2 regions of the Paraburkholderia sp. BR10937 genome follow, and region 1 is predicted to be linked to the other one. Evidence: riboswitches for the same ligand, from Rfam matches in the RefSeq annotation. Region 1 holds a riboswitch; the other holds the start of a gene.
The links. A riboswitch is a leader RNA that binds a small molecule or an ion and turns the genes downstream of it on or off. The one in region 1 is predicted to bind cobalamin.
Positions count from the first base shown of each region.

Region 2: linked by a shared signal. The riboswitch ahead of AB4Y44_RS04870 (porin) and the one ahead of cobG (precorrin-3B synthase) in region 1 are both predicted to bind cobalamin.

Region 1 is NZ_JBFRCL010000028.1:2,236-17,440, reverse strand. Features, by position in the region: gene treF (alpha,alpha-trehalase TreF) at 1-1,683, shown strand, start outside; gene AB4Y44_RS22915 (HAD family hydrolase) at 1,783-2,466, shown strand; gene AB4Y44_RS22910 (glycosyltransferase) at 2,684-3,643, shown strand; gene AB4Y44_RS22905 (PAS domain S-box protein) at 3,733-5,703, shown strand; gene AB4Y44_RS22900 (class II glutamine amidotransferase) at 5,711-6,544, opposite strand; gene AB4Y44_RS22895 (MarC family protein) at 6,600-7,277, opposite strand; gene AB4Y44_RS22890 (DUF3311 domain-containing protein) at 7,523-7,738, shown strand; gene AB4Y44_RS22885 (sodium:solute symporter family protein) at 7,735-9,210, shown strand; gene AB4Y44_RS22880 (glutathione S-transferase family protein) at 9,272-9,889, opposite strand; gene AB4Y44_RS22875 (hypothetical protein) at 9,903-10,268, opposite strand; gene AB4Y44_RS22870 (MarR family winged helix-turn-helix transcriptional regulator) at 10,372-10,818, shown strand; gene cobM (precorrin-4 C(11)-methyltransferase) at 10,821-11,552, opposite strand; gene AB4Y44_RS22860 (cobalt-precorrin-6A reductase) at 11,567-12,292, opposite strand; gene cbiE (precorrin-6y C5,15-methyltransferase (decarboxylating) subunit CbiE) at 12,289-13,515, opposite strand; cobalamin riboswitch at 13,610-13,786, shown strand; gene cobG (precorrin-3B synthase) at 13,882-15,205, shown strand, end outside.
Region 2 is NZ_JBFRCL010000004.1:52,599-67,803, reverse strand. Features, by position in the region: gene AB4Y44_RS04905 (porin) at 1-900, shown strand, start outside; gene AB4Y44_RS04900 (BON domain-containing protein) at 934-1,314, shown strand; gene AB4Y44_RS04895 (DUF2182 domain-containing protein) at 1,549-2,358, opposite strand; gene AB4Y44_RS04890 (DUF899 domain-containing protein) at 2,367-3,131, opposite strand; gene AB4Y44_RS04885 (helix-turn-helix domain-containing protein) at 3,281-4,540, shown strand; gene AB4Y44_RS04880 (glutamine cyclotransferase) at 4,537-5,178, shown strand; gene AB4Y44_RS04875 (TonB-dependent receptor) at 5,227-7,158, opposite strand; cobalamin riboswitch at 7,263-7,445, opposite strand; cobalamin riboswitch at 7,536-7,670, shown strand; gene AB4Y44_RS04870 (porin) at 7,917-9,008, shown strand; gene AB4Y44_RS04865 (phosphatase PAP2 family protein) at 9,069-11,030, opposite strand; gene AB4Y44_RS04860 (MFS transporter) at 11,190-12,773, opposite strand; partial or broken gene AB4Y44_RS04855 (DUF305 domain-containing protein) at 13,091-13,447, shown strand; gene AB4Y44_RS04850 (hypothetical protein) at 13,513-14,988, shown strand; gene AB4Y44_RS04845 (hypothetical protein) at 15,150-15,205, shown strand, end outside.

The sequences.
Region 1 (15,205 bases):
GTCAACGCGCAGGAATTACAACCGCCCGCGCGAGCGGCAAAGCCGGTTCGCTCGCCAGCGCAGCATGACGCGGCAAAAGAAAGCCAGCCCGCCACACCCGCCGACCTCTACGGCCGCCTCTATCACGACGTGCAGCTCGCGCAGATCTTCGCCGACAGCAAGACGTTTGCCGACATGCTGCCCAACGAGCGCCCGAGCCAGATCACGGCGGCCTACGAGCGCTGGCGCCAGCAGCGCGCGGGGCTGCACGACAACGCCGCGCGCAAGGCCGCGCTCACGCAGTTCGTGAACCAGTACTTCACGGCCCCGGCGCAAACCGAAGACCACTACGTCTCCGATCCGAACCAGGATGTCGTCGGCCACATCGACACGCTCTGGAACGTGCTGAGCCGCCGCCCCGACGCGAAGCCGAATCCGTATTCGTCGCTGCTGCCGCTGCCTTATGCGTACGTCGTGCCGGGCGGGCGCTTCAACGAAATCTACTACTGGGATTCGTACTTCATCATGCTCGGCCTGGAAGCGAGCGGCCGCCACGAACTCGCGCTCGACGAGCTGAACAACTTCGCCGCGCTGATCGACCGCTACGGCCATATCGCGAACGGCAATCGCACCTATTACCTGAGCCGCTCGCAGCCGCCGTTTTTCGCGCAGATGGTGAGCCTCGTCGCGGAGAAAGACGGCGACGCCGTGTACCTCCATTACCTGCCGCAACTGCGCAAAGAATACGACTACTGGATGGCCGGCGCGCAGACCCTCAAGCCCGGCCACGCCGCGCGCCACCTCGTGCGCCTGCCCGACGGCACGCTGCTCAACCGCTACTGGGACGCGCGCAACCGCCCGCGCGACGAGTCGTACCGCGAGGACATCCTGACCGCGCGCGCCACGCCGCAGCGCGATGCCTCGGATCTCTGGCGCAACCTGCGCGCGGGCGCGGAAACGGGCTGGGACTATAGCTCGCGCTGGCTCGCCGACGGCCACACGCTCTCGACCATCGACGTGACCTCGCTCGCGCCGGTGGACCTCAATTCGCTGATGGTGATCCTCGAACGCACGCTCGCGAAGGCCTACGGCCTGAAGGGCGACGCGCGCGAGGCCGAACTGATGACGAAGCGCGCGCAACAACGCGCCGACGCCATCGACCGCGTGCTGTGGGACCCGCAACTGCATGCGTACAGCGACTACGACTTCGCACACCACACGCTCACGCACCGGCTCACGGCGGCGACCGTCTACCCGCTCTATGCGGGCGTCGCGACGAAAGCCCAGGCGCAGGACGTGACTGCCGCGCTGCGCGCCGGACTGCTGCGCCCCGGCGGCCTCGCCACCACCCAGGTCGCAACCGGCCAGCAATGGGACGAGCCGAACGGCTGGGCGCCGCTGCAATATCTCGCGGTCGTGGGGCTGCGCCGCTACGGCAAGCAGGACCTCGCTCAGGAAATCGCCACGCGCTGGATCGCGACGAACCTCGCCTACTACACCCGCACGCACAAGCTCGTCGAGAAGTACGACGTGAGCGCGTCGGCCACCAGGGCCTCGTCGGCGGGCGGCGGCGAATATCCGCTGCAGGACGGCTTTGGATGGACCAACGGCGTGCTGCGCGTGCTGCTGCAGATGTATCCGCAGACGGGCACTACGCAAAGCGCACCGGCGGCGTCCGGCACATCTGCGGCCAGCGCGCCCTGAGGCGACGCCGCGCACCCGCCGCGGCGCACGCCGTCGCCGCGCGGCGTACACTTTTTGCGCCACCACCGCTTAATCGTCGTGTAGCAACAGGAGCCACCCATGCGCAACGAAACGGCCTTTTTGTTCGACCTCGACGGCACGCTCGTCGACAGCGTGTATCAGCATGTGCTCGCATGGAAGGAAGCGCTCGACGCGGACGGCATCGAGCTCTCGGTGTGGCGCATTCACCGGCGCATCGGCATGAGCGGCGGGCTCTTCATGGACCAGCTGCTGCGCGAGACCCACGAGGCCCACGAGTCGATCGCGCCCGAGCGCATCGCGCGCTTGCAAAAACTACACGCCGACGCCTACCGCCGCCACGCTGGCAAGGTGCGTCCGCTGCCCGGCGCTCGCGCGCTGCTCGACGCGCTCAGCGCGGCACAGGTGCCCTGGGCGATCGCCACGAGCGGGCGGCTCGCCACGGCGTCCGTGAACCTGCAGGCGCTCGGCGTGGACCCGTCCGTCACGACGGTGGTCACGCGCGACGAAGTGCGCCATGCCAAGCCCGACCCGGATCTTTTCATCGCCGCGGCGCTGCGGCTGAACGTGCCGATCGAGCGCTGCCTCGTGGTGGGCGACAGCGTCTGGGACATGCTCGCGGCCCAGCGCTGCCGCGCGCTCGGCATCGGCCTGCAGTCGGGCGGCTACGGCACCGAGGAACTAGAGCGCGCGGGCGCGCTGCGCGTGTACGAAGATCCCGCCGACCTGCTCGGCCACCTCGACGAAGTCTGCGCGCGCGATTGAGCGGCTGATCGAGCCGCGAATCGGGTTGATCGGGGTTGATCGCGCGCGCCGCCACACGCGGCGCGAAAATTGCGCAGTTGCCGGCTGTGCAGTGCAGCACCGCCGCCGCGCCGCCCCGCCACTGGCGCATGTCATGTACTGCATGTCGCGCGCCATCGGCGTATGCTGACATAGGTCAATTCGACAACTCACCGGCCGGCTCCCGCCGCCTGCTGCGATGAACGACTCCGCCCCTGCCCCCGGAACTCCCAGCGCGCCGCGCGTGACGGTGGTCGTCCTCACGCGCAATCACGTGCGTCAAATCATCGATACCGTCGCGCGCCTCACCGCCCTTCCCGAACACCCCGACGTCATCGTGGCCGACAACGGCTCCACCGATTCCACCGTCTCCCTGCTGGCGTCACTCTTTCCGCAAGTGCGCATCGTCCAGTCGCTGGGCGACCACGGCATGGCCGGCTTCAATCGCGCCGTGCTGCTCGCGCGCACCGACTATGTCGCGTGCTGCGACGACAGCACCTGGTTCGCACCCGGCGCGCTCGCACGCGCGGCGCAGCTGCTCGACGCCCACGCGCAGGTGGCCGTGCTCAACGCGCGCGTGGTGAGCGGCGACGAGCGCGAAATTCACCCCGCCTGCCTGATGCTCGCCGCCACGTCGCCGGGCGCGGAAGGCGAGGCCGGGCCGGGGCTCGCGAACTTCATGGCCGGCGCGTGCATTTTCCGAGCAGCCGTGTTCCGCGTGCTCGGCGGCTACGAGGAGCGGCTTTCGCACGGCGGTGCCGAGGAGCTAGCCGCGCTCGACATGCTGTCGGCCGGCCACCAGATCGTCTATTGCGAGCAGGCGCTCGCGCATCGCGAGCCGCTTTACCACTGGTTCACGCGCGCGCAGCAATGCGCGCTCGCGCGCAACACCGCCTGGGTGGCATGGATGCGCCTGCCCGCGCGCGATGCGATCGCGGCGACCGGCCGTGCGCTCGCCGTGTTCGCCCGCCAGCGCTCGCTCGGGCCCGCGGGCGTGGCGCTGCTGCGCGGCGCGTTCTGGACCTTGCGCGCGCGCCGCGTAGTGCCGCCCCACGTCGTGCTGCTCACCCGCCAGGTACGCCGCGCGGAACGCCACGTGCGCGCAGGCATTCCGGCAATGGCCGAAAAGTACGACCGCTCGGGGCAGCGCGCGTGGTAAGCTGCGGCGCCCGCTGCGCGCGGGACGTCCATTCAAGAGGCCAAAGCCTGTCAAACTTGTGAACAGGCCCCATGACAGACCCGAGGACCATGACGACGCCCGACCCCGGCATCGCCCCGCACGACACCGCGACCGAAAGCCACCACGAACGCCGCTTCGAGGCGCTCGTGGAGCCGATCGAGGACTACGCGATCTTCCTGCTCGACACGCGCGGCTACATCGCGAGCTGGAATCGCGGCGCGGCCCGCATCAAGGGCTATGAAGCGCACGAGATCATCGGCCAGCATTTCTCGCGTTTTTACACCGACGAAGCCAACGCGCGCCGCTGGCCCGAACACGAGCTGGAGCAGGCCGCGCTGCACGGACGCTTCAACGACGAAGGCTGGCGCGTGCGCAAGGACGGCTCGATGTTCTGGGCCAACGTCGTCATCACTGCGCTGCGCGAGCGCGACGGCTCGCTCTCCGGCTTCGCCAAGGTCACGCGCGACCTCACCGCGGAGCGCCGCCAGGTCGAGGCGCTGCGCCTTACCGAAGAGCGCTTTCGCCTGCTCGTGGAAAGCGTGAGCGACTACGCGATCTTCATGCTCGATCCGCAGGGCCACGTGGTGAGCTGGAACACCGGCGCGACCAACCTGAAGGGCTACCGCCCGGCCGAGATCGTCGGCCAGCATTTTTCCGTGTTCTATCCGCCCGACGAGGTCGCCGCCGGTCAGCCCGAGCGCGAGTTGCGCCGCGCGAAGGAGTTGGGCCGGGTCGTGACCGAGGGCTGGCGCGTGCGCAAGGACGGCTCGATGTTCTGGGCCAACGTCACGCTCACCGCGGTGCACGACGGCCACGGCCGCCTCACGGGTTTCGCGAAGGTCACGCGCGACATGACCGAAAGCCGCCGCACCGACGAACTCGAGCATTCGAGCGAGCAGATGAAGCAGTTCCTCGCCTTGCTCGCGCATGAACTGCGCAACCCGCTCGCGCCGGTGCGCAACGCCGTGGCCACGATGCGCCTCATGGATGCGCCGAGCCCCGAGATCGAGCGCGCCCGCGAAATGATCGACCGCCAGATCGTCCACCTCACGCGGCTCGTGGACGACCTGCTCGACGTCGGGCGCATCACCTCAGGCAAGATCGAGTTGCGCGAGGCGCCGCTCGACCTGCGCGAGGTGGTCGCGCACGCCATCGACGCGGCGCAGCCCTTCACCTCGGCACGCGGCCAGCACGTGGACGTGCAGATGCCCGACGCGACGCTCGCCATGACGGGCGATCACACGCGCCTCGTGCAGGTGCTGCAGAACCTGTTGCACAACGCCTCGAAGTTCTCGCCCGACGGCAGCCGCATCGTCGTGGACGTACGTTCCGCCGCGCGCGCCGTGCAGATCCAGGTGCGCGACGAAGGCCGTGGCCTGCGGCCCGGCACGTACGAGTCGATCTTCGGCCTCTTCAGCCAGGACCGCTCGGTGCCGGGGCCCACGGAAAACGGGCTCGGCATCGGCCTCATGCTGTGCCGCTCGCTCGTCGAGCTGCATGGCGGCACGATCTCCGCGAGGAGCGACGGGCCCGGCAAAGGCAGCACGTTCACGATCCGCCTGCCGTTCGCGCGCGAGAGCGCGCATGCGGTGCAGCCGGCGCCGCTCACGCCGGACACCGCCGAGCTTGCCGCCCTGGCGGAAGCCGGCGTGCCGCCGCTGCGCGTGCTAGTGGTCGACGACAACCGCGACTCGGCCGACAGCCTCGCCATGCTGCTCGAACTCAAAGGGCACGACGTGCGCGTGGCCTACAGCGCCGCCCACGCGTGCGAGCAAGTGGACGGCTTCACGCCCGACGCCGCGCTCATCGACATCGCCATGCCCGAGATCGACGGCTATGCGACGCTGCGTGCCCTGCGCGCGCTGCCGCCGCTCAAACACACGCTGTTCGCCGCGATGACGGGCTTCGGCCAGGCCGCAGACATCGAACTCACGCACGAAGCGGGCTTCGAGATGCACCTCGTGAAGCCCGTGGACGTCGCGCTGTTCGACGAGGTGCTCGCGCTCGCGGCGGCAAGGCAAAGGCGCCGCAGCGCGTGAGGTCGATTCAAGGTGAGACAGGTGCGAACGGCCGGTATTCGACCTTGGGCCCGCGCACGACGATCGCCGTCGATTCCGGCACTTCGGCCCATACATCGGGCGCATCGCCAAGCGGCTCGGAGACGAGCAGATACGCGTCGTCGCCGGCCGCGATGATGCGCGGGTCGTCGGGATACATTTCGCGCAGATGCCGGAACGCCGTGGTGTGATAAAGCGAGCGGGAATTGCGTTCGCTCGAATACCGCACGGCGACGATCTGCTCGCCGTCGCATGCGCAAACCGTCATGTTGAGCGCCGGCTCGACGCCATGCTTTTGCGCGGTTGCCTCGACAAAACCCGCCATGCGTTCCAGCGCAAGTACAGGATCGACTTCGAGGCCGAATGTCATCGCGAGATAGAACATCGTTTCCGAATCCGTCGACCCTTCGAGCGCATTGAAGCGCCCCGGATCGATCGCGACCAACAGGTCGCGCCGCATCAGCGGATAGCTGCGGATCAGGCCGTTGTGCGCGAAGATCCAGCGCCGGTGCCGAAACGGATGGCAGTTCGTTTCCTGCACCGGCGTATGCGTGGCCGCGCGAATGTGCGCGACGAACATTGGCGCACGCACCGCGCGCGCCAGCTCGCGCAGGTTGCGGTCGTTCCAGGCTGGATGCACGCTGCGGTAGCGATACGGAATGTCGTGCGGGTCCTGATACCAGCCCATGCCGAAGCCGTCGCCATTCGTGGTGGTCGCGCCTTTGGTGGAATGCAGGCTTTGATCGATCAGCGAATGCCGTGCGTGAAACAGCACGGTTTCGAGTTGCACGGGGTTCCCGCTATACGCAAGCCAGCGGCACATGATGGTCTCCTTCGCGTGAGAACGCTTGTGTACGCCGGCCCGATTGACAGCGCCGCTACTTCGCGGCGCGCAGGTCGGCGATCGGCGTGAGAAAGCCGGTCAGGCCAGTCAGTATGATCTGCACCCCGATGCACAGGAGCAGAAACGACGACACGCGCATGGCCACGCGCGTGCCTTCCACACCCAGGTACTGCGAAAGCCGCGCAGCGCGGCTGTACACGTAATAGATCACCAGCATGACGAGCGCGGAGATCACGAGCGACGCGAAGCTCGAGAGCAGCCACGCCGAAAGCTTGTGCGTGCGGTTGGCATTCAGCGCAATGGCCGTGGCGATGGAGCCGGGGCCGGTGGTGAGCGGAATGGTCAGCGGAAAAAAGGCCTTGCCGGAAGCCGAACTCGCGCTCACGGGCTTGACCGGATGATCGACCGCGGGCGGCTCCGGCTCGGGCGCGTTGAGCATTTGCCAGCCGGCCACGGCTACGGCGAGGCCGCCGCCGATACGCAGCGCTTCCATTGAAATACCGAAGAAATGCAGGATGGGCGTGCCGACGAAAAAAGCCCCGACCAGCACGAAGAACGCGTTGATCGCCACGCGTTTGGCGAGCAGGCGCCGCTCTTCGTCGGTAAGCGTTGTGGTGCGATCGAGAAAAACAAAAGCACCGCTCAAGGGATTGATGATGCTGATGAGTCCGGTGAAACCGAACAGAATGTCTGAAATCAGGCTCTCGATCATGGAGTCGATCCGTTAAGGGCATGCGCAAAAAGCGCGCCGGGCTGCGAGAAGTGTAGCCGGATCGGCGTCAGGCGTGCCGGATCGATGTCGGTCGATGCCCCGGAAAATGGCGCGTTGCACCAAACTTTACGGCAAGCCCTTCAGTTTTTTTGGCAGCTTTACGGGGCGCGTTCACAAGCATAGAGTGGGTGGCTTCGCACCCCGACGCGACGTTTCTTTTCTTCTCATATGAAAGAGGAGTTGCCATGTCACTGCGGTTGCTCGCTGCCTTGCCCTTTATCGGCATCCTGTTAGGGGTGCCGTTCGTCAATCGCACCGAGCCGCTCGTGCTCGGCATGCCGCTCGTGCTCGCGTGGATCGTCATGTGGGTCGTGCTGGCCGCGGTGATCATGGGGATCGTCTACCGGCTCGACCCGGTCAACCGGCTTTCGGGCGAAGCGGATGCGGAGGTGCGATCATGAGCGCCCTCATCATCATCGCGGCGATGACCTTCGTCGCGCTCTACCTCGGCATGCGTGCCCGCCGCGGGCACGACATGAACCTCGAGCAGTGGGCCGTGGGCGGCCGCAGTTTCGGCACTGCGTTCGTGTTCCTGCTGATGGCGGGCGAGATCTACACCACCTTCACGTTTCTCGGCGGCAGCGGCTTCGCCTATGGCAAGGGCGCGCCCGTCTACTACATTCTGGCTTACGGCACGCTTGCATACATTCTTTCGTACTGGATGCTGCCGCCCGTATGGCGCTTCGCCAAGCAGCACCGGCTCGTCTCGCAGCCGCACTTCTTCGCGCGCAAGTACCAGAGCCCCGCGCTGGGCGTGCTGGTGGCGTGCGTGGGCGTGCTCGCGCTCGTGCCGTATCTCGTCCTGCAGCTCAAGGGCCTCGGCATCATCGTGACGACGGCCTCCTATGGCGCGATCTCCTCCACGGCGGCGATCTGGATCGGCGCGGCCGTGGTCACGGCCTACGTGATCGTTTCGGGCGTGCGCGGCTGCGCGTGGAACTCGGTCGTGAAGGACACGATGATTCTCGCCGTTGCCGTGTTCCTCGGCATTTACCTGCCGATCCACCACTATGGCAGCCTGAGCGAGATGTTCCGCGCCATCGACGCCGCCAAGCCCGGCTTCCTCACGTTCCCGGCGCGAGGCCAGAGCGTGACGTGGTTCCAGTCCACCGTGCTGCTCACGGCGCTGGGCTTCTTCATGTGGCCGCACACGTTCATGTCGGTCTACACCGCGAAGAACGAGCGCATCTTCCGCCGTAACGCGATGATCCTGCCGCTCTACCAGCTCATTTTGCTGTTCGTGTTCTTCTGCGGCTTCGCGGCCGTGCTCAAGGTGCCGGGCCTCAAGGGCTCCGACATCGACCTCTCGCTGTTCCGTCTCGCGCTGCAGACGTTCGATCCGTGGTTCGTGGGCGTCATCGGCGCGGCGGGCGTGCTCACCGCACTCGTGCCGGGCTCGATGATCCTCACCACGGCTTCGACGCTGCTCGCCAACGACGTCTATCGCGGCGCACTCTCGAAGAGCGCGGACGACGCGCAAGTCGCGAAGCTCGCGCGCATTTTCGTGCCGGTTATCGCGCTCGTGGCGGTCGGCTTTACGCTCAAGGGGGGCGACACCATCGTCGCGCTGCTGCTGATGGGCTACAACTTCGTCACGCAGCTGTTCCCGGCGCTGGTGTGCAGCCTCTCCGCACGCAATCGCGTGACGAAGCAAGGCGCGTTCTGCGGCATCGTGGCGGGCGTGCTCGTGGTGATCGTCACGACGCTCACGCATGTGAGCGTGGCTCAGCTGATTCCGTTCGCGCCGGACGCGCTCAAGGACGTCAACATCGGCTTCCTTGCGCTGTTCGTGAACGTGATCGTGCTCGTGGTGGTGAGCACGGTGACGCAGCCGCGCACGCATGTGGATCATGAGCATGCGCGGGCGCATTGAGATGGCGTAACGCGGCAGCGAGGCGGCCCAATCGGCGTGATCCGGTTGGGCCGTTTTCCATTTATGCCGCCTTGCGCGCTTCGGCAATGCGCTGCGGCGCCTCGGGGCGCGCGTAGAGGCGTTCGAGATATGCCTGCAAACGCGGGAAGCCGTCCAGCAGTTGCACTTCGTTGGCCCAGTCCATCAGATACACCGTCACGCAGTCGGCGACCGAAAGCTGGTTGCCGACGATGAACTCGCGTCCTTCGAGATGCTTCTCGAGCACCGCGGCCATGGTCCTGAAATCCTCCCGCGCGAGTTCGATTTCGGCGGGGCTGCGCTTTTCCGGCGGATACAGGAACGAATGCCGCGTGATTCTCCAGAGCGGCTGCTCCAGCTCGGTGACCGCGAACAGGGTCCAGCGATACGCCTGCGCCCGTTCGTCGAGATCGGCGGGCAGCAGCGCCTTCTCCGGGTATTTATCCGCGAGATACAGCACGATGGCAGCCGATTCGGGAATCACGCGGTCGCCGTCGATCAGCACGGGCACCTTGCCCGCGGGATTGATGCGCAGGTATTCGGGCCGCTTGTGCTCGCCTGCGAGCAGATTGACCGAGATGAATTCGAAATCGGCGTCGACTTCCTTGAGGCCCCATAGCGCGCGTTGCGAACGGGTGCCGGCAAAGCCGTAGAGTTTCATGACGCGCCTCCGTTCAGATACCGGGAATCGGCAAAACCGGCATTACTTCGACGCCCTCGCCCGGAAAAATCGAAAAATGCGGGTGCCCTTCGAACAGCTTCGCGGCCTCTTCGTGCGATGCGGCACGCAGCACGGTATAGCCCGTTAGCGCGTTGGACGTATCCGCGATGCCATGCTCGCCAATCGACTTGGTCTTGCCGAGCGGGCCGCCCATATCGACGATCGACGCCTTGTGCTTTTCGACCCACGCGTGCCAGGCTGCAATGCCCTCCTTTTCCTTTGCGTGTCGATCCGCTTCGGAAAGCGCCGCCCACCCCTTCATGCGCGCGTTGTCTTTGGTACCGAGAAAAACAGCGAGAAACAGTTTCTGATCGCTCATGTGTCCTCCAACTGCTGGTCTGGTTGCTGGTCTGAAAACGGGAGCAACGGCATGTCGCCCATCCGGCCTTGACAGAATAGGTTGATATCAACATAATTGCAACATGGCACGCGCAAAGAAACTTCCCTTCGAAACCACGCTATTGGTGCGCGATTGCTGCCTGTGTCTGCATATGCAGCGGGCGGCACGCAATCTCGCGCGCATTTTCGACGACGTGCTGCGGCCGCTCGATCTCACGAACGGACAGTTTTCGCTGCTGATGTCGCTGAACCGGCCGCATCCGCCCGGCATGAAAGACGTGGCGTCGCTGCTGGCCATGGACCGCACCACGCTTACGGCCGCGCTCAAGCCGCTGGAGCGGCGCGGTCTCGTCGTGATCGAGCAGGACCCGGAGGACAAGCGCAGCCGCTTGCTGAGCCTCACGGACGAGGGGCATCGGCTGCTCAACGCGGCGTTTCCGCTCTGGCAGCAAACGCATGACGAAATCGAAAAGGAATTCGCCGACGGCGAGGTGGACAAGCTGCGAGCACACTTGCGCGCGCTTTCGTAGCCTTAGCGTTTCTGCGCCCCATAAAGCGTCGAATCCGCAAACCCCTCCGCCGCGAGCACGCGCCCCACGAGGATGAGCGCCGTACGCTCGATATCCGTCGCCAGCACCTTCTGCGCGATGTCCGCGAGCGTGCCCGTCACGCGTTCCTCGTCGGGCCAGCTCGCGCGATAGATCACCGCGACCGGGCAATCCTCGCCGTAATGCGGCCGCAATTCCTCGACGATGCGCGCGATATGGCGCACGCCCAGGTGAATCGCGAGCGTCGCTCTGTGCCGCGCGAGCTCGCCTAGCTGCTCGCCTTCGGGCATCGACGTTTTCGTGGCGTAGCGCGTGAGAATGAGCGTCTGCGAAATGCCGGGCAGCGTGAGTTCGCTGCCGAGCGCCGCCGCGCACGCAGCGGTCGCGGTCACGCCGGGCACGACTTCATAAGGAATACCGAGCATGCGCAGCCGGCGGATCTGCTCGCCAATTGCGCCATAGAGCGACGGGTCACCCGAATGCACGCGCGCCACGTCGAAGCCCTGCGCATGCGCGTTTTCGAGCAATGCGACGATCTCGTCGAGCGTGAGCGGCGCCGTGTCCACGACCTTGTGCGCGCGGTGGCCTTCGAGCACGGCGGGCGGCACGAGCGAGCCCGCGTAGAGAATGACGGGGCAGCTGCGCACGAGGCGCTGGCCCTTCACGGTGATCAGTTCAGGATCGCCCGGCCCCGCGCCGATGAAGAAAACGGTCATGCGTGGAAACTCCGCTAAACAGGGTTCGCGAGCGCGTCGATTGCCGCTTGCGCCGACGTGAATTCACGTTGCGCGTCGGGCAGCGGCGGCCGTTGCATCATCACCACGGGCAGGCCCATTGCGCGCGCGACGGCGAGCTTCGCTTCGGTCGCGGCGCCACCGCTGTTCTTGCTGACCACGACGTCGATGCGCGCTTCGGTAAACAGCACGCGCTCGCCAACGGCGGTGAACGGCCCGCGCGCGTCGATGATGCACGCGCGGGCGTGGCCGGGATGCGCTTCGAGGCAACGGATCGTCCAGTGCTGCTGCGGCGGCACTTCGTCCAGATGCGAGAGCGGCTCGCGCCCGAGCGTGAAGAGCGGGCGCGCGAACGGCGCAATCGCCTTGACTACCCCGCCCCAGCCGCTCACCATGTGCCAGTCGTCGCCGGGCTGCGGCTGCCATGGCGCACGCCGCAGCGCCCAGTACGGCACGTCTGCCGCCACGCATGCGCGCGCCGCGTTGGCGCTGATCTGCGCGGCATAGGGATGCGTGGCGTCGAAGACGAGTGCGATGTTTTCGTCGGCGAGAAAGCGCGCGAGCCCTTCTGCCCCGCCAAAGCCGCCTACCCGCACCGCGCAGGCGAGATCGGCGGGCACGCGGCCAAGGCCCGCGAGCGAGTACACGTGCTGCGGGCCTAGCGTGCGCGCGATCGCCAGCGCATCGCCGGTGCCGCCGAGCAGCAGGATGCGCGCCGTCATGGCTTGACGGCCTCGTAAAGCGTGACGGGCAAGGCCTGACGCCAGGTGTCGAAGCCGCCCAGCGGCTGCGCCTCGCCGATGCCGATACGCGTGAGCGTGCCGCCGTGCTGTGCGCGCCATGCCGCGAGTGCCGCTTCGCTCTGCAACGTCACCGCGTTCGCGACGAGCCGCCCGCCGCTCGCGAGCGCCGACCAGCACGCGTCCAGCACGCCGGGTACGGTCACGCCGCCGCCGATGAAGACCGCGTCGGGCGCGGCGAGCCCTGCGAGCGCGTCGGGCGCGCGGCCCGCGACGAGTTGCAAACCCGGCACGCCCAACGCCGCGCGATTGTGCTCGATGAAGCGTTGACGCTCGGCGTGCGCCTCGATCGCGATCGCGCGGCAAGCGGCGTGCGAGCGCATCCACTCGATGCCGATCGAGCCGCTGCCCGCGCCCACGTCCCACAGCAGCGCGCCGGGCGTCGGCGCGAGACGCGCGAGCGTGAGCGCGCGCACGTCGCGCTTCGTGATCTGACCGTCGTGGCGAAAGGCGTCGTCGGGAAGGCCGGGCGTGAGCGTCCAGCCGCGCGCGGGCGTCTGCGCACTATCGCTTTCGCATTCGAACGCGACCAGATTGAGCGCCGCGGCTTGTTCGACGTGCAACGCATCGGCGCGACCTTCGATGCGGCGTTCGAGCGGGCCCCCGAGATGCTCGAACACCGCAAGACGCGTGGCGCCGAAGCCCGCTTCGGCGAGCAGCGCGGCAAGCGCCGCGGGCGTGCGCCCATCCGCGCTCAACGCGAGCACGCGCGAGCGCGCGTAGAGATGGCGGCGCAGCGCATCGAGCGGACGGCCGACGAGCGAGACCATCGCCGTATCCTGCAGCGCCCACCCCATGTGCGCTGCCGCGAGCGAGAGCGACGACGGCGCGGGCAGCACGCGCATTTCACCGGGCGGCACGCGGCGCGCGAGCGTCGCGCCCACGCCGAACAGCATCGGGTCGCCGCTCGCGAGCACGCATACGGACGCATTCGACTCGCGGTATGCGAGCAGCGCCTCCACGCTGAACGGCTGGGGCCACGCCTCGCGCCGCGCACGCACACGTGACGGCAGCATCGCGAGATGGCGTTCGCCGCCCGTCACGATGGCCGCGTCGAACAGCGCGCGCCGCGCGTCGCGCCGGAGCCCCGCGTAGCCGTCGTCGCCGATGCCCACCACCGTCAGCCATGCCTGCTTGCCCTGCATTCGCTCTCCCGCCGTTGCCTGTTTCGTTGCCTGTTTCTCTACGCCGCCACGGGCCCGCAGCCCGATGGTGGGGCGGAGCACGCGCGAAAACGGGCATAATACCGTGTCCGCCGGCGCCGTTAAGGCATAAAAGGGAACACAGCAAGCTGTGGCCGCCCCCGCGACTGTGAGCAGCGAGACCGCATCCACCCGAGCCACTGGTATTACCGGGAAGGCCGATGCGGTCGACGACCTGTGAGCCAGGAGACCTGCCGGCCGACTGTTCGCGCGAACCCAAATCGGGCGGGGTGTACCGATATCGCTGCCGTTGCCCGCCTGCCGCGCGGGCAGCGCGCCGCTCCAGCGTGATGTTTACCCGGTAATGCCTTGAAACACGAAACGAAGCCCGTCTCGCCCGCTGCCGCATTGGCCGTGCTCCGCCCCTCGGCGTGCCCGGGGCTCGTGCGCGCGGTCGCCGCGCGCGACGGCGGCTTGTGTCGCATCCGTCTGCCCGGCGGCGTGCTTAGCGCCGCGCGAGCGCGCGCGCTCGCCGACGCAGCGTCGACGCACGCGAGCGGCGTGCTCGAACTGACCAATCGCGCGAACGTGCAGATTCGCGGCGTGCGCGCGGGCGAGGAAGCGGCGTTGAGCGCTGCGCTGATCGGCGCGGGCCTCGGCCCCGCCGGCATCGACGCCGCGAGTCCGGTCGAGCGCGCGTGCGCCGCCGACGAATTGCGCAACGTGATGCTGAGCCCGCTCGCGGGCCTCGACCCTGACGCCTCTTGCGATACGACGGCGCTCGCCGCCGCGCTCATCGACATGATGCAGCGCGAGCCGCGTTTCGCCGCGCTCTCGCCCAAGTTCGCGTTGCAACTGGACGGCGGCGAGCGCGTGGCGATGCTCGAGCATCCGCACGACATCTGGCTCGCCGCACTGCCGCATGGCGCAACCGTGCGCTTCGCGCTGGGCCTCGCGGGCCGCCCCACGGCGCAGCCAGTCGGCACGCTCGCCGCCGAAGACGTTCGCGCATCGATGCGCGCGCTGCTGCATGCGTTCCTCGATCTCGCGGGCACCGACACCACACGCATGCGCGACGTGCTGGCCGCTCACTCGCTCGATGCGCTGCTGCAGCGCGCGCAACAGCATGGCGAATTCACGCTGATGCGTGACGACACCACGCTGCGCGCGCGGCGCCGCGCGGAGAGTCCCGCCGGCTTGCGCCTCGGCGCGCACGCGCTGCACGCCGACGGCAGCGGCTACGTGGGCGCGCAGCCCGCGCTCGGCCGTATCGACGCGCCGACGCTGCGCGCACTCGCCGCGCTCGCGGAAGACTCGGGCGATGCGACGCTGCGCGTGACGCCATGGCAAGGCGTGCTGCTGCCGAACGTGCCCGCGCACGCGATGCCCGCCGCGCTCGAACGCCTGCACGCGCTCGGCCTGATCGTCTCGCGCGCCAACCCGCTCGCACGCCTCATCGCGTGCACGGGCTCGACCGGATGCGCGAAAAGCCGCGCGGACACGAAAGGCGACGCACAGCGCCTCGCCGCCCTGTTGCCGCCCGGCGCCGAAGCCCACCTGAGCGGCTGCGAGCGCTCCTGCGCGGCCGCGCATTGCGCGCCGTTCACGTTGCTCGCCAGCGCCCCGGACCACTACGACCTGTACCAGCGCGACGATAAGCGAAGCGGCTTCGGCCGGCTCGTCGCGCGCAACC
Region 2 (15,205 bases), on a different contig from region 1:
CTGCAAGGGTCGTTCACGTCGAATAACGGCAAGCCGGGCCTGTCCGACACGCCGGGCGTGACGGCGCTGTTCAACCAGATCACGACCATCGGTGGATCGGGCTGGTTCGGTTCGATCGACGCGGGCCGGCAGATCATCCCGATGATCTACGCGATGGCGGACACGGACGTTCGCGGCGCGCAGTACTTCGGCAGTATTCTCACCGCGTGGCTGGGCCTCAATCAGGCCGCCGGCTGGCCGGGCACGAGCACCAACGCGCCGATCGGCGCGCTCTATGACAGCAACGCGATCGTCTATAACTCGCCGAAATTCTATGGGGCTTCGCTCGCGCTGGAGTACGCGCCGGGCGGCGTGCCGGGGCAGTTCCAGGGCGGCACGCGCGAGTCGGCCGTGCTCAAGTACTCGAACTACGGCCTGAACCTGGCCGGCGTTTACTACAGCGGGCACGACACCAACCCGTACGCGGGCACCTACCCGACGACGCCGGCCGCGCCGGCGACGGGCCGCAACAACAACAACTTCTATTACGTCGGCGCGATGTACACGATCAGCGGATTCTCGATATCCGGCTCGTTCAGTTCGTCCAATTCGTCCAGCCTGTTCACCAAAGCGACCTACAACTTCGAAATGATCTCGGCCGGCCTGGGTTACCAGTTCAGCCCGGTCTTCAAGGTCACCTCGGGCTACTACTATTTGAAGGACCGCAACAACTCGGCGAATCATTCGAGCGAAGTCGCCGTGGGCGCCGAATACAACCTCTCGAAGGCGACCAAGGCCTACGCCCAGGTCGGCTACGTCAGCAACAAGGGGACCATGAACCAGACGATCATCTACGGGGCGCCGGTCGCGCCGGGCCAGTCGACGACGGCGGCGATGGTGGGTATTCGTCACGCGTTTTGATCCTCATAAACTCAAGAAAGAACGGAGCAATTCATGAAGAAAACTACGGTAGCCGGATTGGCGATCGCGACGCTCGTCGCGGCGGCTTCCATGAGTGCGTGGGCGCAGGGTGACGCGAGCGCGGCTGCGGGGGCGCAGGCGGCGCCGACAACGGCTGCTCCTGGGGCGGCAGTTCCCACGGACAGGCAGGCGAATCGTGCCATGCGCCGCAAGGTGTATGCGGCGATCGGCAAGGACAAGTCGATCGACGCGGGCAATATCAGCGTGCGCGCCAAGGGTGGCGCGATTGCGCTCACCGGGACCGTTTCGGACCCCGCGCAGATCGCCAGGGTCGAGGAAATCGCGAAAGGCGTTCCCGGCGTGACGTCGGTGACCAACAAGCTGACGGTCAAGAAGTCTTTCGGCGGCATGTGATCTGCCACCAGAGGCGCGGAGTGCGGTGAGGCCGGGAGTCCCCCCGGTCGCGCCGGGCTTCGCCCAGCAGCACGGAGGTTGAATCCAGTCGGCCTCTTGCTGTTACTCCGGACTGCTGATAACAATCCGGAGCGTCGATCAGGCTCGTGTGCAGGCGCGAGTCTGGAGGCGTGAGTTCGACGTTAGAGTCGGAGCGTTTTATCGCCGTTTCGCGGGTGCGAAACGGCGATTTTTTTATTCAGCCAACGCCCGCACCAGCATCACCAGGCCCGCCGCAATCGCGGCCACGCCAATCCCGCGCGCGACTCTTGCGCCGCCCGGCGCCCACCTTTCTGCCGCAATCGCCGCCGCGACCAGCGCCATCGCAGGCCGATCCATCACGCCCGCCGCGATCAGCGCCGCCATCAGGTTCCCGCAGCAGTACAGGCAATGCTGGCCGAGATGCAGGCCGTGACGCAGCGCGGCCTGCACATCGAGCCGCGCATGCGCGCGCAACGGCAGGTTCCCGCAGCACGCAAGCCACCTCGCTTTCCACGCGGAGAACTGCAGCACGCCCGCCATCACGATGACAACGCCGGCCAGGGCTGGCGCGGTATGCGCCAACGCAGGCGCCTCGACGGCTAGCGCGGTGAGTTGCACCCCCGCCGCGAACACGAGCATCCCAACCACGAGCCACACAAAGAAATAACCCGCGCCAGCCATCACCGTCAGCCCACCGGCACGCGCCCCGCGTGCCTCGCCCGCAGCCTCGAAATACCGCCACAATGCCGGCGCGACCGCAGGCAACATCATCGCGACCATCATCGCGTTCCACATGCCGGCAAACGATACGGCGGCGTCGAACCAGGTGCGTCCGCACATGGGTGTCCAGAGCGCGGACATCGTCCAGCCGCCAGGCATTGGCATGCCGCCCATCGCCTGCATCGAAGCGCACCAGATGAACGTCGCCGCCGCGCTCGCCGCGCAGACCAGCGACGCAACGCCGAAGAACATCGCGCGCGGTGCCTCGCCGCGCAGCCGTACCGTCATGCCGACGTTATCCATGATGCGCCTCAGCTCTCTGCGTACTCGTCATGCCGGTGCCACCAGATGCCGGCCTCGTTGCGTCCCTTCGGTGCGCGGTCGAGCCACTGGTACATGCCCCACACGCCATCGAGGCCGCGCGCATAGGTCGAGTACGTGTGATAGACCACGCCGTCCTCGAGCACGAACGCGCTCAGGCCCGGACGGTCGCGCGTGTAGGTCGCCGCGTCGGTGCCGCAGCTTGCCGCGAACTCGGCAACGGGGGCGGGCGGCGGATTCATGTCCATGGCGTGGCCGCTGCGCGCGTAGTTGTATTCGATGTCGCCCGCGCGCTGCTGCGCCGTGGTGAACGCCACGTTGAAATCGAAGTTGAAGTCGTTGCCGCTCGACGAGGCCCACGGGAAATGCCATCCCATGCGCTTGCGGTAGCTGAGCAGCTTCGCGAGCGGCGCGCGCGAGACCGCCATGAGCCGCACGTCGTGATTCGCGAGATGCACGGCGATGCCTTCGAAACCATCCGCAATCGACGAGCACGACGGACAGCCCGCCGCGTAATCCGGTCCGAACATGAAGTGATAAACGAGCAGTTGCGAGCGCCCCTTGAAGAGATCGGCGAGCGTGGCGCCGCCCTCTTCGGTTTCGAAGCGATACGTCTTGTCGACGCGCACCCACGGCAACGCCTGGCGTTGCTGCGCCAGTGCGTCGCCGCGGCGCGTGTGTTCTTTCTCGGCGGCGAGCAGTTCGATGCGCGCCGCAAGCCAGTCTTCGCGCGTTCCTGTGGTATGGGTTGCCATTGCCCGGTCCTCCTATGGATTCACTATGGTGGCGGCGCGCTGTGCGCATCGCCATGCCGTTCGATCGATGATTCGTTTGATCGCCGTGTTAGATTAGGTCCGGACCGAGGAGGAGGGGGAGTGACAAGTGTGGCGGGATTCCCATGGCCATGGATTCGTTGATCACGGCGGCGGCGCGCGCGCTCGCGGCCGGTGATCCGCTCGGCGCGCTGAACCGGGTCGCGTTGCGCGACGACGCGCCCGCGCTCGCGCTGCGCGGCATCGCCATGGCGCAGCTCGGCGACTTCGCGCGCGCCAAAGCGCTGCTGCGCAGCGCGGCGCGCGGCTTCGGCTCGCGCGAGGCCGTGGCGCGTGCGCGCTGTGTCGTCGCCGAGGCCGAAATTGCGCTCGCCTCACGCGACCTCGGCTGGCCGACCGATACGCTCGCTGCGGCGCGGCAAACGCTCGAGGCCCATGGCGACCGTCTCAATGCCGCGCACGCACGCTACCTGGAAATACGCCGTTTGCTGCTCATCGGCCGGCTCGACGAGGCCGGCGGCATGCTTGCCGAAGCCGATCCCGCGCCGCTGCCGCCCGCATTGCGCGCGGCGCACGAGCTGATCGCCGCCGGCATTGCCATGCGGCGCATTCAGACGCAGGCGGCGCGGCGCGCGCTCTCCGCGGCCGCGCGCGCCGCGCGTGAGGCGGGCATCGCGGCGCTGAGCGCCGAGATCGAGAGCGCCGCGCTGCTGTTGACCTCGCCGGCGGCGCGCCTCATCGCGCGCGGTGAAGAGCGGGTGCTGCTGCTCGAAGACGTCGAGGCGTTGCTCGCCTCGAAGGCGCTCGTCGTGGACGCGTGCCGCTACGTCGCGCGCGAGGGCCCGACCGTCATCGAACTCGCAAGACGGCCCGTGCTGTTCGTGCTCGCTCGCGCGCTCGCCGAGGCGTGGCCCGCCGACGCGCCGCGCGACGCGCTCATCGCCCGCGCCTTTCGCACGAAGCACGCCGACGAAACGCACCGCGCCCGCCTGCGCGTGGAAATCGGCCGCTTGCGCACGCTGATGCGCGACGTGGCCGAGATCGGCGCGACCCAGCAGGGCTTCGCGCTGGCGCCGCGCCACGCGAGCGAAGTGGTGGTGCTGGCGCGGCCGGTGGAAGAAAAGCACGCCGCCGTGCTGGCTTTTCTCGCCGATGGTGAATCGTGGTCGAGTTCGGCGCTGGCGCTCGCGCTCGGCGCGAGCCAGCGCACCGTGCAGCGTGCGCTCGATTCGCTCGCCGCGGCGGACAAGGTGCAGTCGTTCGGCTTCGGCCGCGCGCGCCGCTGGACCACGCCGCCCGTCCCCGGATTCGCGACGACCTTGTTACTCCCCGCGCCGCTGCCAGGCGACCAGGATGAACCCCTGTCCCTTCATTCAAGGAGGAAACCATGAAACGAACGACTGCCGAAATCGTCCGCGAGTACGGCCCCTTTCCCGGCATCGAGAAGGTGGGCGGGGTCTCGTATGACGGCAAGCACGTGTGGTTCGCCGTGGGCGAGCGCATCGCGTCGCTCGATCCGCAGAGCGGCCAGACGCGGCGCTCGATCGACATCGCGGCGCACGCGGGCACGGCGTTCGACGGCCGGCATCTGTTTCAGATCGCCGAGGACCGCATCCACAAGATCGACCCTGAAACGGGCCGCGTGCTTGCCACGATTCCCGCGCCTGGAGGCGGCGGCGACTCGGGACTCGCGTGGGCGGACGGCACGCTCTGGGTCGGGGTGTATCGCGAGCGCAAGATCCATCAGGTCGATCCGCAGACGGGCGCGATTTTGCGCACGCTCGAATCGAGCCGCTACGTCACGGGCGTGACGTGGGTGGACGGCGAGCTGTGGCACGGCACCTGGGAAGGCGACGAGAGCGACTTGCGGCGCATCGATCCGGGCACGGGCGAAGTGCTGGAACAACTCGACATGCCGCCCGGCACCGCCGTTTCGGGGCTGGAGTCCGATGGCGGCGAGCAGTTCTTCTGCGGCGGCGGCAACAGCGGGAAGATTCGCGCGGTGCGGCGGCCGAAGCGCGAGGGCTAGGCGAGCGGGCGCGCGAAACGCTTGAACGCACCCGCTCGCACGCAACGCTCAGAACGTATAGGTGACCTTGCCAAACGCCGTGCGCCCCAGCGTGTTGTAGCCGTAGGCGGTCACGTACTGCCGGTTGAACACGTTCGCCAGCGTGGCCGAAAGCGCGAGATGCGCATTGACCTTGTACGACGCGCGCAGGCTCACCGTGGTCCACGAAGGCAGGTAGATCGTGTTGAGCTGGTCGTCGAACGTCGAGCCGTTATACAGCAGCGAAACGCCGGTACTGAGCGCGTGGAGCTGGAACTCGTCCCACGTGTGATCTACGCTCAGGCTCGCCGTCTGGCGCGGGCGGCGATTGAGCCAGGTCTGGTCGGTCACGTCCTGCGGATTCAGGATCCCCACCGTGAGGCTCACCGGCGTGGACGTGCCGAGCGTGCCCTTGTACGAGAGGTCGAGCCCCTGAATGTGCGCGCGGCCCACGTTCACGGGCAGGAAGGTCTGCGAGTTGTACGTGATGAGGTCGTGCACCCGCGTGTCGTACACGGCTGCCGTGAACGTGCCGATCGACGTGGTGGCATCGAGCGCGGCTTCGACCGAGTCGCTGCGTTCGGGCAGCAGGTTGGGGTTCGAGTAGCCCGGATAGTACAGGTCGTTGAAGGTCGGCAGGCGGAACGCGTTGCCGTACGAAACGCGCGCCGTGTAGACCGGCGTGATCGCCCAGGACAGCGCGACGTTGCCCGTATTCACCGATTGCCCCTGCACGATTTCGTGCCGCCCCGCCAGAAACAGCGTGACGGGTCCGAGCGTGGTCGACTGATGCATCGACACGGCAGAATCGTTGCGCGCGGGCAGGCCGCCCGGCACATCCACGGGCAGGAACGCCATCTCGCGCGTGTAGTCGTAGGCGAGCTTGGTCTCGCCGTCGAGCGGCATGCCGAAGAGCGTGTGGCCTCTTTCCTGATGCGTGATCGACGTGGAGGTGGAAAAGCGCGTCGAGTCGATCTCGTCGGTCGGGATCGTCGGGTCGTTCGAATAGAGGAACTGACGGTCCGTCGCGTAGCCCACCGACTGGTCGAACTGCGTGGTCGGCGTGATGTCGAGGTGGAACGCGAGGCCGGTCGTGAGCTGGTTGTCGCGCTGGCGGTCGTTGCCTCCCGCGTTGTCGTACGAGAGATCGGAGCGGTGGTAGAGCGCGAAGGTCGAGATCGACCAGTTGTCGTGCGCGTAGCCAAGGCGCGCGTCGAGGTTCTGCGCGTGGTACGGGTTGCGGCCGTCTTCGTGGCCGTAGGCCCAGGGCTGGGTCGCGTCGATGCCCGCCGTGTTGTAGTCGTGCAGGCCCAGTGAGTAGGTGAGGCCGCTCAGTGCGGAAAGCGGCCCGGTCGAGCCGATCGTGCCCGAGGTGCGCACCTGCGTGTCGAAGGTCTTGTTCGAGCCGCCGCCGAACGAGACGGTGGTCTGGTTCGGCTGGTTCGACGCATGGCGCGTGAAGAGCTGCACGACGCCGCCCACGGCATCCGCGCCGAACGAGGCGGCCGCGGGGCCCGAGATCACCTCGACGCGGTCGAACGAGGCGGTCGCCAGATCGGCCCATTCGGCCGTGCCCGTGGTGACGGAGCCTATGCGTATGCCGTCGATGAACACGGCCACCTGGTCGGCCGACGACCCGCGGATGCTCACGCCCGTGTACGACCCCGGCCCGCCGGTCTGCGAGACGGTGACGCCGGGCAGCGTGGCGAGCGCCTGCGCGATGCTTGGGTCGGCGGGGGAGACGCGGTCGAGGTCCTCGCGCGTGAGCACCTGGGTGCTCGCGTAGCGCTGGTCGAACGATTGCGGCAGATGCTGCGCGTCGCCCACGACGAGGATGTTGGGCAGCGTGGTGCCGTCGCCGGCTTGCTGCTGTGCCTGGGTCGGCGATGCGTCCGCGGCATGCGCGATTTGCCACGCACAGGCGAGCGCGGCGGAAGTCAATACGAATTGGCGAAACTTCATGATGCGGTGGCTGGAAACAGCTCCTGAAAAACGGGCTGTCCGTGCAACGGGCGATCGCCGCGTGGGCGATGCTTTGGCGCATTGGGGATCCCCGCCCGTTGCGGCTGCTGGACTCGGCTGATGGCAGGTCTCCTGGCTCGCAGGTCGACGTCCGTTGCCGGCCTTCCCGGTTTCCCAGTGGCACGCTCTGGCATGGACTCGCCGCTAACAGTTGCGGGGGCAGCCGCAGTCTTGCACTGCGTTCCCTTTTGATCCCGTCGCCGGGAACCATCAGCGCGCAAGGGTAATGGCCGCGCATTTGCCGCGTCAACCTTTGACGTGTGTCGTGTGGCGAAAACACCCGGTTTGGCCGCTCCCGCAACTTACGCTATCCTTGCAGCTGTTTTTCGCGCGTAGGCGCTGCACGAGCGAAACGCAGCAGGGAAGCCGGTGAGAATCCGGCGCGGTCGCGCCACTGTGACTGGCTGTCAATCGAGCCAGAAGTCAGACCTCGCTACGTTTATTTCGCGACTCATTCCAGGGCGCGTAACCCAAGGAGCCGTCAATGCACACCCTCCTGCCCTGGAAACGCGGGCCAATCCGGCCACCACCACCGGCCCCGATGCGGCGTAGACCGCTCACGGGCCACCAGGCGTTCGCTGTTCAAAAGCACGCTGGAAATTGACGGATTAACGACGACGTCGGGGCGCCACGCCGCAACAAGCGAGGGCTGACGGCGCTCGTCCATGCATTCTTTACAAGCACAAACAAGAAGACTCATGAACAAGCACATTCTGGCCGCCCTCGGCGGGGCGTTGGCATTCACAGGCGCTGGCGCCTCGGCGCAGCAGGTCACGTTGTACGGTGAGATCGACGCTAGCGTTGACTATGTCAGCGACGTTGCGGGCCGCAGCCAGTATCGCGCAGGCTCGGGCCTGATCGACGGCAGTTTTTGGGGCCTGCAGGGCAGCGAGGATCTCGGCGGCGGCAACGCCGCGATCTTTCGCCTCGAGCGCGGTTTCTCGGTCACCTCTGGCGAAGCCTTCAACGACCATCCGTTCTACGTTGGTCTGCAATCCGAACGATTTGGTACGATTACGCTCGGCCGCCAGTACGACACGATGCACGACTACTTCGCCCCGTTTACGCTGACGGGCGGTGCGGGCGGCACGGCATTCGCGCATCCGTTCGACAACGACAACGCCAACAATTCGTGGCTCGCCTCGAATGCGGTGAAGTTCGCGAGCGCCACATACGGTGGTTTCAGCGCCGGCGCGATGTACGCGTTTTCGAACGCGGCGGGGCGCTTCGCGCAGAACCGCGCCTACGGCTTCGGCGCGCATTACGAGGGCGGCCCGTTCAGCGCCGGTGTAGCGTGGATGCACATCGACGGACGCGGCGCCTCTTCGGTGGGTGCGTACGATACGTCGGTGCTGCCGGGTGCGGGCCTCGTGCCGACCGAGGTCGCGGTGCAGCGCGAAGACACCATTGGCGCGGGCATGAGCTACGCGCTCGGCGACGTGACGCTCGGCGCGGCCTGGTCACGTTCCATTCATACCGGTGTGAGCGAGGCCGATGGCGACGCACCGTTGCCGTCGATCGCCTTCAGCAACTACGAAGTGAATGCGCTTTGGCAGGTGACGCCCGCGTTCTCGCTGGCGGGCATGTATGCCTATACGGGCGCGACCACCGCGCATTGGCATCAAGGTGCGCTGCAGGCCGCCTATCAGCTGTCGAAACGCACGGACGTGTATACCGAGGCGATCTATCAGCGCGCGTCGTCCGGTGCGTTTGCGATGATCAACACCTGCGACCCGTCGGGCGGCCGCAATCAGGTGCTCGTGGCAGCGGGCATCCGGCATCGCTTCTGATTCACACGCAAAACGGCCCCGAACCATCGCGATTCGGGGCCGCTTTGCTGAGTGACTACATCACGAAGCCGAGAGCTTCACCGCAACGCCGGTCGAAGAATAAACGGGCGTGGCCTTGAAGCCATCCACCGTGACCGTCGCGAATTTCACCGATGCGCCGCTGCCGTCGATCACGTCGATCGTATCGCCCGCTTTCGGCGCATAGCCGTTCACGAACTTCACATGCAGCGTGCCGCCCGCCACCGTGAGCTGTCCGCCCACGCGCAGGCGTCCGCCGCCGTCGCCGTCGATGTCGAGTTCGAGCGTCGTGCCGTCGAGCTGCGTGTACTTGCCCGCCACCGTCAACGGCGCGCTCGTCGCCACGGCCACGCCGCCGCCCGACCCGACGTACACGTCGCCGTTGCCGAAGGCCGTGGTCGACGCCGCCGCGAGCACGCCGCCGCTCACCTGCGAGCCGCCCGTGTAGCTGTTGTTGCCCGCGAGCGTGAGCGTGCCGCTGCCCTGCAGCGTGAGCTTGCCCGAGCCGGCGATGTCGTTGCGCCAGGTGTCGGCGGCGTTGAAGCCACCCTGGGTCGAGTCCATGGCCACGATCACGTTGCCGCTGAACGCGCCATAACCGTCTGCAGCACTAAACATGTTCAGACGACCCCAGCCTTCGGCGTCGTCCATGACCGGATAGCCCGAGACGACTTCGGTCGTCTTCAGCACGACGCGGCGCTGGCTGGCGCTCAGGTACGGGAAGCGCGTTTCGAGCAGCACCTCGGCGCCCTTCGGCACGACGGGCGGTGCTTCGGTCGATTCGATCTGGCTGAAGCCAAACGTCATGCGGCGCGCGAATTCCGACTTGTTGGTCGCATAGTCGGCAAAGCGGTCGGTCGCGGTCGTGGACGAATGCGCGAAGGCGGGGAAGGTCGTGGCGCTCGTGCCGGTGGCCTGTTCGAGCGCGCTGTGCGCCTGCGCATAGGCCGCGCTCTTGAGCGTGGCGTTCGCGGGGTCGTAGAGATTCGCGGCGGTGGCGGCGAGCGCGAACATGCGGCCGCCGATCACGTCGAGCGGCGAATGCATGCCCGCGAGAATGCGGTTTTCGCCGAGTTCGAGGCCGCGACTCGCCATTTCCTGGTAGCGCTCGGGCACGAGGTACGCCATGGTCATCGCGTCGCGCATGGCTTCGGCTTCGTGGCCGCTGATGAAGCCGCCGTCCGTCGAAGGCGTCGTGCTGATGGCCGGCACGAGCGTGGGATCGACCACGACGCTCGTGCTCCAGCGGAACGGCCGTGCGTACTTGTAGAAGCGCTTGGCGGGCTCGGTGGAAGCGTTGTTGCCCATCGTGTTGAGCAGGTCGACCACCTTGCCGAAGGTCGCGTTGCTCGTGCTGCCCACGCCCGTGTTGTTGCCCGAGTCGTTGTAGAGCGTCGTGGTCGCGTCCGCGGGAATCGACGTGATGCTCGTGATTTGCTGCGCAGCCGAGCGCCAGGCGGCGGTGAGCGGCCCCATGCCGTCGGTCACGCTGTAGCCCTTGCCGCGCCGGTCGTCGTAGTAGGCCGCGTCGGCCTGCGCCTGGGTGCGCTGCGTCGTTGCGGTCACGACGTACTGGATGTTCGCGTTCAGCACCGTGCTGTTGAGGATCGTGCCGTTGGGCGTGCCGTCGGTGGGGACACCCGTCCACGTCGACTGCACGACCGCGGGGAATGTGCCGTTGGCCGGCGCGGAAACGCCCGCGTCCACGAGCAGCGTGAGCGGCTGCCAGAGATCGAGGAAGCGCGCCACCACGCGTACGCCCGCATTGGTTGCGAGCGTGGCGTAACGCGCGTCGCCGCGCTGGTTGGTCGCGATGTTGTCGACGAAGGCGGGGACGTCGGGAATCGGTGCGTTGTCCACGAAGCCGGGGTCGGCAGGCGGCGCGGGAATGGCAACAGTGGTGGCGGGATCGCTATTGCCGCCTCCGCAGGCGGTCAGCGCGGCAACGCTGGTAAGCACTGCCAGGTAGACCGGCAGTGCAGTTCGATGGCGTGATGCGGGCATGCTGAGGGCTCCGTCGTCGTGATTGATGCGGTGTGGTTATTCCTGACTGACGGCGGCGAATTATGCTTACCCTCGATTACTCCCTAATTACTAATTTATTACGCAGATGTTAAACGGTAATAGAAATGAAGTACCGGCGAAATATTTTGCGTCGTTCATTTACGGCTGCGCCTCGAGATAGCCGACCCGCACGGGCGGCACGAACCACGCGAGACACAGGCCGGCCAGCGCGGCCACGGCAGCGACGATCAGGCCCATATGGATCGAGTCCACGAGCGCGCTGCGCGCCGAGTTCATCATCGCGTCGCCGGCATGGCCGGCGCTCACGAGGCGGCTGATCAGCGCAGCCTGATCGGCGCGGTCCACGAGCAGTTCGGGACTCGCGAACGACTTGAACCACTGCGTCGCCTGATACGAGTCGAGCGAGCGATTCACGCCCATGGTGTAAACATGCCCGAGCAGCGCGCCGGTCATCGCCGTGCCCAGCATGCCGCCGAACGTGCGCAGCGATTGCAGCATCGCCGTGGCGGCGCCGAGATGGTCGCGCGAAACGATCTGCTGCGAGCAGACCGTGAGGCTCGTGCCCACGAGGCCCAGCCCCAGGCCGCTCGCGCCCATGCACGCCATCCACACGAGATGCGGCTCGTTGCCTCGCAGCACGACCACCGCGAGGCTCGCGAATGCCGCCAACGCGAAGCCGACGTAGAGGATCGCGTTGGCGCGCCGGATGCGCGTGACCACGCGATTGTTCACGAAACTGCCGACCGTCGTGCCGAGCAGCAGCGGCGTGATCAGCATGCCCGAGGCGCGCGGCGACATCGCATAGCCTCCCTGGAACAGCAGCGGCACATAGAACACGAGCGAGAACAACGCAAACCCGCCCAGCACCGACATCGCAAAGAGCGGCCCGAGCTTGCGGTCGAGCAGCATGTCCACGGGGATGATCGGATAGCCCATGCGCTTTTCCCAGAAGAAAAGCGTCAGCGAACACACCAGCACGATCACCGCGAGCACGATCGTCGAAGTCGTCCAGCCCTGCCTCGGCAAAAGCTCGATGGCGAGCTGCAGCGCGCCGAACGTGACGGCGACGACGCACGCGCCGAGCCAGTCGAGACGCAGCCGCGCGCCTTCGCGGACATGGTGCAGATGCGGCAGGAAAGCGTGCACGAAGAAGAGCGCGACCACGCCCACCGGCACGTTGACGAAGAACACGAGGCGCCAGCTGCCGTGCTGGGTCAGCATGCCCCCGAGCGTTGGCCCGACCACGTTCGCCAGGCCGAACGCAGAGGAGACGAACACCAGCCAGCGCAGGCGTAGCCGCGGATCGGGGAACAGGTCGGCGACGGTCGCGAACACCGTCCCCATCATGATGCCGCCGCCGATGCCCTGCAGGCCGCGCGCGAGCACGAGAAACAGCATGTTGGTCGCGACCCCGCAGAGCACCGAGGCGAGGGTGAAGAGGAGGATGGCTGCGAGCATGAAGGGTTTGCGGCCGAACAGATCGCCCAGACGCCCGAAGATCGGAATCGTGATGACCGACGCGAGCATGTAGGCCGTTGCGACCCATGCATAGAGTTCGAAGCCCTTAAGCTCTGCAACGATGCGCGGCAAAGCGGTGCCGACGATGGTCTGGTCGAGCGCGATCAGCATCGAAACCGACGCGACGCCGAGCATCGCCAATACCGACTCGCGAAACGGCAACAGCTGCCGCGCTTGATCGTGAAGCCCAATGCTCGTGGCCATGTAGCGCTCCTCACCGCGGCGACGCGGCTAATCTGCTATGCGGTGCCCGGCAAAAGATCAATCGGTCGGGCCCGCGCGTGCGACCTTCATGCGCTGTGCAATGATGGTACGCCCGCTTACGCGAATGTCACGGGGCGAACGCGCTATCAAAGATGTTATTCCACCCGGCCCGCGCGAGGCTCGTGAGTCGGGAAGCGTTTGCCAACGTTTCGCGGTTCGTCGATCCGCACTTCAATTTCGCTCGGCATGGAGTAAATCGGCGAGTCCGTTGTTTGCCTTCACGTCGAACGGGATTCGACCGATACGGAGGGGACGTCATGAACGCTGCAATTCGACTCGTTTTGCGGGCAACGGCGAGCGGTGTGGCCGTGCTTTCCCTGGCCGGTCTATGCGTCGCGTCGTCGGGTGACGCTGGAGCGTCTCGCGATAGTGAAGAAAGCTCGTTTCTCTCTGAAAACGACGCGGCCATGACGAAGATGATGACGGGGATGGCGGCCAGGCCCACGGGCGACATCGATCGCGATTTCGTCGCAACAATGATTCCCCATCACCAGGGTGCCATCGATATGGCCATGGCGGAACTGCGGCATGGACACAACGAGCAGTTACGCCGGATCGCCCAGGAGATCGTGGTCGAGCAACAGCAGGAGATCGTTGCCATGCGCCTCGCGGTGCATGACGCGAAGCCGGCGCCGATGTCGCACTGACCCACTCGCATCAAAACGCAGGAGACAACGTCATGAAAACCAACGCCATGCTTGGCGCGGCCCTGACTGCCGTCGCGCTTGCCGCCGCCACGCTCGCCGAGGCGGGGCAGGTCCCCGGCTCGCTGGCGGCCGCCGATATTCCGGTGAGCCATCGGGACCGCGTTTATTCGTCTGATCAGTTTTCGAACACCGTGTCGATCATCGATCCCGCGGCCAATCGTCTGGTCGGTGTCATCCGGCTCGGGGAGCCGACTCCGGCCAACTTCAGCCCGCTCTATCACGGTCAGTTGCTCGTGCACGGGATGGGCTTTTCGCCCGATCACCGCACACTGGCCATTGTCTCCATCGGCTCGAACTCGGTGACCTTCATCGATACGCAAACCAATGCGGTCAAGCACGTGACCTATGTGGGCCGCTCCCCGCACGAGGCATTCTTCACGCCTGACGGCAAGGAGGTGTGGGTGACCGTGCGCGGTGAGAATTACGTCGATGTGCTCGACGGCAAGAGCTTCGAAGAGAAGACGCGCATTGTGGTGCCAGCCGGGCCGGGCATGCAGATCTTCTCGCCCGATGGAAAGTACGGCTATATCTGTTCGTCCTTCAACCCGGAAACCGATGTCGTTTCGGTAGCCGATCACAAGGTCGTGGCCCGCGTGACACAGGCGAGCCCGTTCTGCCCGAACATCGCGGCAACGCCGGATGGCCGGCAGGTCTGGTTCACGCTGAAGGATGTGGGCAAGACCCAGGTGTTCGACGCCCGCCCGCCGTTTGCATTGCTGAAAACGCTCGATACGGGGCCGATCACCAATCACGTGAACATCGTGCAGAACGCCCACGGCATGTTTGCATACGTGACGGTAGGCGGCCTGAACCAGATCAAGGTGTTCCGCACCGACGACTTTTCGCAGGTGGCGACCATTGCGGTCGGCAGCCTGCCGCACGGCATCTGGCCGTCGGGCGACGGGACGCGTGTCTACGTGGGCCTCGAAAACGGCGATGCGCTGACGGCAATCGACACGCTGACCAACCAGGTCGTCGCCACGGTGCCGGTCGGCCAGGCGCCGCAAGCCGTGGCGTACGTGCCCGACGCCGTGCCGGATGGCGACGGCACGGCCAACACGCAGCCGCTCGGCGCGGCGGGCGAGGCAACGCACGTGATGCTGATTCCGGTGGGTGGCACCGCGGCCGACCATGGCGCTGCGCCCACTTCAGTGGCATTGTTCGATCAGGGATTGCTGCAGGTGCTGCAGGCTGCGGTGACGGGATTGCAGGCGGGCCAGCCGTATTTCCTCGGACTTTCTGACCACGCCGACGGCAGTGGCCGCATCGACGTCCTCGCGAGCTTCAAGGCCAACCCGGCCGGCTCCGCGATCGTCAACACGCTGGGGCAGATTCGACAGGTCGTCGTGCCCGGCACGCCGGGCGTGTCCGATCACCGGCGATATCTCGTGATCGCGCCGAGCGTGGGCGGCGCGCCCGGACCGGCAGTGCAGGTGCAGGCCTTGTGAAGATCCCAGGAATCGTCTTCGTCATTTCGAATTCCTTAGTAAAGACTTACGGCTCGGGCGACACTGTTTGTTTGACCACGTACGGAAGCGCCCGACGCTTGACGCCTGCTTCTGCGGGAAGCTAACTGACGGTGATCGGTACCCGAAAGCGAGGTGAAGCAATGAGCGCTTCCCGCAATCTGGCTAACAGCCAGCTTACCGTCCTGCTCCTGATCCT